DNA from 2 places in the Methylophaga sp. UBA2513 genome. Region 2 is predicted to be linked to the other one. Evidence: riboswitches for the same ligand, from Rfam matches in the RefSeq annotation. Region 2 holds a riboswitch; the other holds the start of a gene.
The links. A riboswitch is a leader RNA that binds a small molecule or an ion and turns the genes downstream of it on or off. The one in region 2 is predicted to bind cyclic di-GMP.

Region 1 (5,185 bases), on a different contig from region 2:
CGAGATGCCGCGTCTATTATATGACCTGACTAAGAGAGCCCAAGATGGTCAGCTGAACGTTAATTTAGCATCACATGATATTCAACAGCTGCGTAAAGAAATCAAAAAAGCCAGTTATCGTAGTGCTGCTGCTACCTCTGGCGCTGCATTTTTGGTAGGCGCTGCCGTTATCACCGGTCTCGATGGTTACTCGACAACTATGTTTGCAGGGTTACCAGTACTGAGCTGGGTATTTGGGCTATGGGGGCTCGGTCTTATTTATTTTAGTATTTCAAACAAAAGTTAATTGTTATGTTTAAGTGGATTGGCCTTATTCTAGGCTTTATATTACTCAGTACGATGAGTGTAGGATTACTCATTTTAGGAATTTTTGGCGCACTGATTGGCTTACTGTTTGGTGGTTTTGCTGACCGTATACGAGCGTATGGTCTGGGCGGTGCTAATCCATTTACAAGTCAAACCCGTCAAACAGTTTTTCTTGAAACTGTGTTTGTTTTGATGGGGAAACTAGCGAAGGCAGATGGTCGAATCAGCCAGATTGAAATCGATCACGTGGAAGCCTTTATCAAAAAAATGGGGATGTCGGGTGAGCATCGACAAGAAGCCATCCGCCAATTTAAGCGAGGCGCAGAACCCGACTTTGATATTACAGACACAATGAATCATTTCAAACAACATTGTGGTAATACGTTTAATCTAAAACAAGTCTTACTGGTTTACCTGATAGTCATGGCCTTAGCCGATGGTAAGCTTGATCCACAAGAAAAAGATATTCTGGAACAAGTCTCTGCTCAGTTAGGATATAACCGGGCCGAGTTTAACCGTATTCTGGATATGGTGATGAGCCAGGCAAGTTTCGCAAGAGGTCATCAGCAGCAATACTCTTCCGGTCCGCAGCGCTCTTATTCTGATGAATTGGCCGATGCTTATAAAGCGCTTGGGGTGACTGAAAAGAGTTCTAATCAAGAAATTAAACGTGCTTATCGAAAACTGATGAGCCAATATCATCCGGATAAACTCATGGGACAAGGCGTTCCAGAAGATATGATTGCCGTTGCCACAGAGCAAGCGAAAGAAATTCAGTTAGCATACGATTTAATAAAAAAACATCGAGAACAAAATTAACAATTTCGTTTTATTTATTATTATCTGTTTGGTACTATTTTTTCTGGAAACACTTTAACCAAAGCCAAACTCGGTGTGAACCAAGGACGGAAAGTTACAGACCTTATGATACTAAGGTGGCTGTACTGCAATAATATCTAAGGAAAGAACACATGAAAAAAATAGTTTTTATCGCACTGGCTTTATTTACTGGTTTAACTAACGCTGCTATAGCTGCAACAAGCTTATCAACTAATGGTTCATGGCAAACAGCTAATGGCGACCTAAGTTCATTGCTCGGCCAGTCTGCACCAGCTACATGGTCTTACGATACAGACCTAGCATCAGCGACCCTTTACTCATCATATGCTCTTCCAAGCACAGGCACAGTGAGTACATACGTATCATCAAATTACGTTCTCTCAGGTACAGCTGCCCCCACTTTGTTTGATGGCAGCCAGTTTGCTCTCAGTATATTAGATAATACTATTGCAAACCTTGATGCATTCAATACAGATATCGTTACATCGATGGTGAATAAAGGTCTTAATCCTGATATCACAGGTGATGCGATTCTATTTACAACTAGCACTCTTTTTCCGGTGTCTGAATTCACAGAAAGTTTTTCTCTGTCTGGCCTGATGATGTTTGATAAAGACTTTTTCACTGGCCCTATATCAACATTACCTTCTGCTGATATTCTGCTTGATAATGCATTATTCATTTATGCATCACTTTCACATGAAATTAACTTTGAAGAAACTGGCTTTGCTAGTTATATCCAAACGCCATCAGCAGTGCCTGTACCTGCTGCCTTATGGATGTTTGCTCCAGCGTTGTTAGGTTTTCTTGGTTTGCGCCGCAAGGTGAATACTCAGGCTTAAAAAATTTAAGCACATAAAAGAAAAAAGCCGTAGTGATAAACTTCTACGGCTTTTTTGCTTAACACCCTTAATATTTGAGCTTTTTTATATCAAAACAGCCCGACTATTGAGCCATTATCATCAATATCAATACGTTCAGCAGCTGGGTGCTTAGGTAATCCAGGCATAGTCATCACATCCCCACAAAGTACAACCAGAAAACCAGCACCGTTTGACAGACGAACATCACGAATTGTCAGCGTATGATTCTCAGCCGTGCCACGTAAGCTCGGGTCACTGCTAAAAGAATACGGTGTTTTTGCCATACAAACTGGAATATCCCCGTGCTGCTCGTTCAACATAGCGATCTTATCCATCACTTTTTTATCAGCAACGACTTCACCACTGCCATATAGACGTTTAGCAACCTGATTAATTTTGTCCCATAGCGGTAAACTATCAGGATATAACAGACGACAAGGCTCAGCAGGGCTATCCAGTATTTCGACAACACGTTCCGCCAGTGTTTCGGCACCGGCCCCACCTTGTGCCCAATGACGAGCAAGAATGGCTTCAGCTCCCATTTCTTTTACAGCCGTTGTAATTAGTTCTATTTCTGCATCGCTATCATTAACAAAGTGATTGATGGCAACAACACAGCGTAGACCAAACTCATTTTGTAAGTTGCTTAAATGCCGTTTTAAATTAGCCAGTCCCACCTTTAACGCATCGAGGTTTTCTTCGCCAAGCTCTTTCAGTTCCAGACCACCGTGATATTTCAAGGCTTTTACTGTGGCGACAACAACAGCCATATCTGGCTTAATCCCAGCTTTGCGACACTTAATATCAATAAATTTCTCAGCACCTAAATCCGCTCCAAAGCCCGCCTCAGTGACCACATAATCACTCAGCTTAAGTGCCATTTTGGTTGAGATAACTGAATTACAGCCATGCGCTATGTTCGCAAATGGACCACCATGAACAAAGGCTGGATTATTTTCTAAGGTCTGCACAAGATTGGGTTTTATCGCTTCTTTTAGTAATGCAGCCATAGCACCGTGGGCCATGATTTCTCGAGCATATCTTGGTGTCCCATCAACGGAATAGCCGATCAGGATATCTCCCAAGCGTTGCTTCAGCTCAGGCAAAGAATTAGCTAGGCAAAAGATAGCCATAACTTCCGAAGCAACAACAATATCAAAGCGCTCTTCACGCAAATAACCATTGGCAGGACCACCCATACCCACCACGATATCCCGCAATGCACGGTCATTCATATCCATAACTCGCTGCCAGACAATACGTCTTGCATCCAACTGTAATGCATTTCCATGATGGATATGATTATCAATCATCGCTGATAATAAATTGTGGGCAGAAGCTATTGCATGCAGATCGCCAGTGAAGTGAAGATTGATATCCTCCATGGGTACAACCTGAGCATAACCGCCACCCGCAGCCCCGCCTTTCAAACCAAAGCATGGCCCCATAGAAGGTTCGCGTACACAGACAATGGATTTCTTACCAATTCGGTTTAGCGCATCACTCAGGCCGATCGTGGTTGTCGTTTTTCCCTCACCAGCAGGAGTCGGACTAATAGCAGTTACTAGGATTAACTTACCATCCGGCCGTTTTGCCAACTCATCCATGACATCTAATGATACTTTCGCTTTGAAATGTCCGTATGGGTCAATATGTTGAGAGGCAAGACCCAGCTTTTCCTCGGCGAGCTGGATGACTTCCTGCATGGCAGCCTGTTGGGCAATTTCAATATCAGACATGGTTTTCCTGAACGGCATTAAATTTAAGCCACATTATACGTGAGTTAACGACGAATCCCGAATAGCCCATTACTCCCCCCATCGCGGCATCAAGTCATGCTCTATCTTGGCTTGGTCAAGTATTCTCGCGACAACAAAATCGACCACTTCAGCTAAGGATGTTGGATTAAAATAAAATCCAGGATTGGGTGGCAAAATACAGACTCCCAGTTTAGCTAACTTCAACATATTTTCGAGATGAATCACAGAAAATGGCGCTTCTCTTGGAACCACGATCAATTTCCGATCTTCTTTAAGCATGACGTCGGCAGCGCGGTTGATTAAATTATCACTCTGACCACAAGCAATTGCTGATAACGTTCCCATGGTACATGGGCACACAATCATGGCGGGCACGCGATGTGAACCACTTGCCAGTGGTGATGACCATTGTTGTTCACCATAAACCTGCAATTGTTCAGGAACACAGTCGAATTCCTGACTCAGCTTTTCCTGCACATCCGATGCTCTTGCAGGCAACTTCCAATTGAGTTCATCAGCGAGCACAATTCTACCAGCGGTAGAAATCATTAAATGTACCGTGAGCCCTTGCTTGAGTAATACCTGCAATAAACGCTTCGCGTAAGGCGCGCCAGAAGCACCGGTAATGGCTAATGCAATTTGTTGCTGATCCAACATTCTTAAGCTATCGCCTCTAAAATTCGCTGATGAATACCGCCAAAACCACCATTACTCATTACTAAAATCTCATCACCCGCTTGTGCTTCCTGGCTGATCGTCTTCACAATAGCATCGATCGAGTCAAAGACACTAACATGTTCGCCCAGTGTTTCAGTCACGTTTTTTAATGACCATTTCAAGTCGCTATCTTGTAACAACAATACTCTATCTGCCTGAATAAGTGACTGAGCCAGAGTATCTTGGTGAATTCCCATCTTCATCGTATTTGAACGAGGTTCCAATACAGCTACCAGACGACGGTTACCTATTTTGGCTCTCAGCCCAGCAATTGTTGTTGCTATCGCTGTCGGATGATGGGCAAAATCATCATAAACACGAATGTTATTGATTTCACCTTTTAACTCTAAACGACGCTTCACACCAGCAAACACGGATAAAGCCTCACAGGCATGCTCAACCGTGACACCAACATGATGGGCAGCAGCAATAGCGGCAAGCGCATTATTCACATTGTGTTGGCCGAGCATATCCCAACTGACTCGGGCTGTAGACTCACCATATCTGACTTCAAACTCACTGCCATCATTTTTCAATAATGTCGCACACCAATCAGCATCAACACCCAATGTCTGTCTTGGCGTCCAACACCCCATATTAAAGACATGGTCAATCGTCTTATCCTGAGGTGAAATAATCAAACCCTGTTCAGGTACCGTTCGTACCAGATGGTGGAATTGCTTTTGAATTGCAGCCAGA
Region 2 (5,185 bases):
CAGAAATAGATCTTCACGCATCAAACCTTCAACAATTTTGTCAGTTTCGGCCGCTTGCGTGACGGGATTGGCATTCCAGCACATCATCGATTTAATCGGTGTATCGAGCCCCAATTCTCCTGTTAGTGCGCGCCCCAGTTGTATCGCATTTACGACCGGCGTGCCTTCCGGAATCAGATCCGGACGCGAAATAACATCAAACTTATAAGGATGCTCCCAGACAGGAAACTGTAATGCACCACCACCAACATGACGCCACGCGCCGGTTAATGCAGGTAAACAGGTGATGGCACGAATTGCTTGACCACCACCATAGTTACGTTCTACAGCCACACCCAAGCGAATAGCTGCTGGTTGGGTAGAGGCAAACTCGCGCGCCAACTGACGAATATCTTCCGCAGCCACACCCGTTATCGAGGCAGCCCATTCTGGTGTTCTGGTTTTGGCTCTTTCAGATAAGGCCTCAAACCCCACTGTGTAGTTGTCGATATAGTCTTGATCCTGAAGTCCTTCTTCAATAATCACATGTATCATAGCCATGGCTAAAGCACCATCAGTGCCGGGTTTAGGCGCAATGTGCCAATCCGCTTCTTTCGCTGTTTTGGATTTATAGGGATCGATAACGACGACTTTGGCGCCCTGCTTCTGGGCATCTTTGACAATGTGCCAATGGTGGACATTGGTACTCACCGAATTACATCCCCAGAGGATGATGTATTTAGAATGGATAAAACTCTCAGGGTCGACCCCAGCTGTTGGCCCCACTGTCAGCAACCAGGCTGTACAAGAACCTTCGCCGCAAAAAGTCCGCTCACAAACGGTTGCGCCCATTTTGTTAAAAAAAGCATCGCCGCCATTTAAGCCATGCACCAGCCCCTGATTACCCAGATAGCTATAAGGCAAAATGGCATGAGGACCATACTCGTCGATAATCGCTTTCCAGCGGCTGGTGATCTCATCAAGTGCTTCATCCCAACTAATGCGTTCAAACTGCCCACTTCCCTTGGGCCCGGTTCGGCGCATGGGGTGAAGCAGACGATCCGGATGATAGTGACGCTTTTCATAATCTTTGAGTTTGACGCACAACCCACCTCGCGTCATTGGATGTTCTTTATTGCCTTTAACTGAGGTCAGTTGACCATTTTCAACCTCATACACCATGGAACAGGTATCAGGACAATCATGTGGACAGCCACCATGATGCGTCGTTTTTAATACGCTTGCCATTTTGCTCTCTCCTTCTCTGATGTGTTTTTATTTTTTTATTATTCATCTGACTATACACCAGTTGAGAACGGGAAATATGCCCGCCGTATCATCAAGTTAGGTCATCATTTGTATATTCATCTGTTTTCGATTCTGACATTTTCCTGTAACAGTGCTTATCTACACTATAGCTGGATGAACAATTCACCATTTAGCGGGGCCTTACTGTGTTGGATTTTTTTCATCAGTTGTTAATCAAAGCCAAACTCGTCGTGAGGCGGGGTCGGAAAGCCACAGGTCTTCCAAGTGAAGATGGCTGGGTTGCATTGCTTGTTTTTTCAATCTAAACATAAGGGAATTTTTATGAAAAAAGCGATGCTATTTGTCGTAGCTTTATTTTTCTCAATCAGTGTGAATGCTGCAACGTTGTCACTTAGTGCAGTCGATGCAGACGGTGCTAGTCAAAACGTTTATTTATCAGACAACGCTGTTGTGCTTGCTGGTGGTACTGTTTCAAATGCGGGTGATTGGAATTCAGCATTCACTCTTTCTACTGATGTAGATACACCTGTTGTCATAGGGTGGTCTTTCAACCCTGCTATCACAGCAGCAACATTAGTGTTTGGTGCTGTCGGTAGCACTGTCTCATATGCCATCACTGAAGACTTCAGTTTTACTGCTGTTTTAGTAACAGGTGTTGATTACGTATTAAGTATTGTTGATGCCACTTCAGGTGCTGTTCAGTATGACGTGTCTGTTTCAGCCGTCCCACTGCCAGCCGCTTTATTTTTATTTGCACCAGCATTATTAGGTTTCTTAAGCCTACGCAAAAAAAGTTTAGCCACTGCCTAAGGTATCTCATACAGTCGTTCAATTAGGGAGCTTCGGCTCCCTTTTTTTATGGTAAATGATGTTGATTAACTCATGCAGTATCACGGCAACATAATGAAAGCTATAGTTTTACAAGCTCGTGCCGATACATAATTATGTGAACTATTTATCGTTGGAAATGACGAAGGTCATGTAAGATGGCACAAAAAGTAGGAGGTAAGAAATGAGTATTTCAGCAACACAAGGCAGCCCAAAGATCAGTATTGATGACTATCTTATGGTGAAGAGTGCTCAAATGAGTAACAACAAAGCCAAACTCGATGGTGCCAATGCACTCAAACTTATCGATTCGGCACTACCCGCACCTACTGCCACTCAAGGTAATAACCTAAATGTAAAAGCCTGATTTTCTCAGGCTTTTTTTTTGCCTGTTATCTCAGAATGGCAACTCAATCTCAGAATAAAAATCTTTGTAAACCAGTTCTGCTCTTAATCGACTTCCCGTCATAAGCAAGGCTTCGGGTTGGCTTACCTCTTTCATCCACTGCTCTGCCTGTTCCTGTTTCACCAGGTTACACACATCCCCTATTGGCCAATGAAAATACACCTCATGTTGTTTCTTTAAGGCCAAAATGTCTTTATCTGTTGTCTCAGGTATCGGCAGATAAGAGCTGAATAGTTCTAGTCCACCCTGTTGTTCAGGATCATCAGCAAAGTACTCCACGCTGACATCCCATCCTCGAACCAATCCTTGTTCTTCATCACCCGTTTCAATACTCACACCCAACATCGCTAGCGTGCCATCATTGATTTTCGGTAATTTTTTCAGAACATCCTGTATAGCTATCACTGCTTTTTTATCATCTGCAGATAACACATCAAAATTTAATAACCAATTGCCCAAACCAATGGCTGATTGAATCAGTTGTTTATGTGTTTTATCGAGAAGAATATTTGCCATTATTCACTTTTACCCTGTTGAGCTTTTTCATAATTTTTTATCCAGTCGCACACCTCTTCTGCAGGCATAGGTTTAGCGATAGCGTAGCCTTGGGCCATGTCACATCCCATATCAAGCAGGTACTGAAAATGCTCCGTTGATTCCACACCTTCAGCAATGATGTCACGTTTAAAAACCTGTGCGAGTTCAATAATGCCTTTAACGATAGCCATATCTTCATCATTTCTCAGCATATCTCTTACAAAGCTCTGATCGATTTTTAATGTCTTCACCGGTAACTTTCTCAGATAAGTCAATGAAGAGTAGCCAGTTCCAAAGTCATCTAATGCAAACGGCACGCCGAGATAATTACTCGCAGCGGCCACAACCTGAGATGTCTGCACGGTTTCCAATGCCGATGTTTCCAATATCTCCAGCTCAATCGATTCGGGGGATATGCTTTCATATTGATTCAGTGATGCTTCCAGCTTCTTCAGAAAATCAGTGTGTTGAATTTGCTTGGCAGACACATTAATACTGACCTGAATATTGAGCCCTTGCTCTTGCCACGCATTCAGCTGTTTCAACGCCGTTTTTAATACCCAATCCCCCATTTCAACGCTGAACTCATGCCCTTCGACGATAGGCAAAAACTCCATGGCACCTAATAAACCTTTTTCAGGGTGTTGCCAACGGATCAGTGCTTCTACCCCGATCACGCGCCCATGACGGAGATCGACTTTGGGCTGATAATACAGACGGAATTCTTCGCCAATTAAAGCCAAGTGTAAGCGCTCCAATTGTGTGTGGTATTCGTGCATTTGCTGATCGAGCTTGGCATCAAATATATGATAGCCATCTCGACCAGCTTGTTTGGCTTCATACATAGCCAAATCGGCATGGCGGATCAGTGTGTCGCCATCGACATTATCAATAGGGTAAATCGCGACACCAATACTGGCCGTCACATGATGTTTTCGGCGATTAAGTTTGATGGGTTCTGCTATTTTCTGGCTCAACCTGGTCAAGATGGGGTCAAGCTCATCAATACTATTGATATTGCTGATGAGTACGACAAATTCATCACCGCCCATCCTGGCAGCAGTATCACCAGAGCGCGTCACTTGCCTTAGCCTTTCTGCCACAGCAACTAAAAGCTTATCGCCCGTTTCATGACCAAACTCATCATTAACCGGTTTGAAGCCATCTAAATCGAGGAAACACACCGCCAAAATTTTCTCGTTGCGTTTAGCAACGGAAAGAGCCTGCTCCAACCGATCTGAGAGTAATGTACGATTTGCTAGCTGGGTCAACGCATCGTAATGCGCCATATTCACTAATAAATGTTCTGTTTTTTTAATTTCGGTAATATCGACAAATAACCCAAGGTAACTGATAATTTCACCTTGAGAATTTTTGATCGCACTAACCGTCAGGATTTCAGCGAAAAATTCCCCATTCTTTTTACGATTCCATATTTCTCCACGCCAGCGCCCTTCTGTTTCGATGCAATCCCACATTTCCTTGTAAAATTCTGAGCTCTGCCTCCCTGAAGCCAGGATTTTTGGATCCTTTCCGATTAACTCGTCCTTTGTATACCCCGTAATTTCTGTAAAGGCCTTATTGACACTGATAATCCGGTTTTCTTTGTCCGTAATAAGAATTCCTTCCCAGGCATCGTTGAACACGCTGGCATGTAATCGAAGCGCTTCTTCGTTTTTCAAGCGATCAGTAATATCGTAAAACCAACCAATATTGCAGTCTTCGCCACCATATTGAATGGGTAAGTATGAAGCCAATGTCCACTTTATTTCCTGGCCTGTTATTTTCAGCTCAGTCAGCTGGTTATAGATTGTCTTACCTTCAATGATTTGGTTTAAGTAGCTTTTTACTACAGAGGGATCAACATAAAATGCAAATGGATTGAGATGGTGTAACTTATCTCTACTTTGATTAACCAGTTCTGCATAACGTTTATTAGCAAAAACAATTTTCTTACGGTTATTGGTGACAATACGAACCGCAATTGGGCTATATTCAAGCAGTTCTCTGAGTTTGGCTGTATTGCTACGCAGCTCATCCTGAATTTTCTTGAAGTAAGAAATATCGGTACTGGTGCCTATCATGCGTTGTGGTTTTAAATTTTTATCACGCTTGATAATCATGCCCCGCGCCATAATCCATTTCCACGAACCATCACCACAAAGT

Region 1: another riboswitch for cyclic di-GMP. It lies ahead of B3V56_RS12450 (hypothetical protein); the one in region 2 lies ahead of B3V56_RS06025 (hypothetical protein).

What each region holds. Positions count from the first base shown of each region.
Region 1 is NZ_DDNT01000020.1:151,978-157,162, reverse strand. Features, by position in the region: gene ubiB (ubiquinone biosynthesis regulatory protein kinase UbiB) at 1-286, shown strand, start outside; gene djlA (co-chaperone DjlA) at 292-1,125, shown strand; cyclic di-GMP riboswitch class I at 1,179-1,258, shown strand; gene B3V56_RS12450 (hypothetical protein) at 1,278-1,988, shown strand; gene B3V56_RS12445 (formate--tetrahydrofolate ligase) at 2,078-3,748, opposite strand; gene B3V56_RS12440 (UbiX family flavin prenyltransferase) at 3,818-4,426, opposite strand; gene mpl (UDP-N-acetylmuramate:L-alanyl-gamma-D-glutamyl-meso-diaminopimelate ligase) at 4,429-5,185, opposite strand, start outside.
Region 2 is NZ_DDNT01000010.1:36,080-41,264, forward strand. Features, by position in the region: gene B3V56_RS06020 (molybdopterin-containing oxidoreductase family protein) at 1-1,227, opposite strand, end outside; cyclic di-GMP riboswitch class I at 1,457-1,535, shown strand; gene B3V56_RS06025 (hypothetical protein) at 1,570-2,058, shown strand; gene B3V56_RS06030 (hypothetical protein) at 2,261-2,443, shown strand; gene B3V56_RS06035 (hypothetical protein) at 2,474-2,998, opposite strand; gene B3V56_RS06040 (EAL domain-containing protein) at 2,998-5,185, opposite strand, start outside.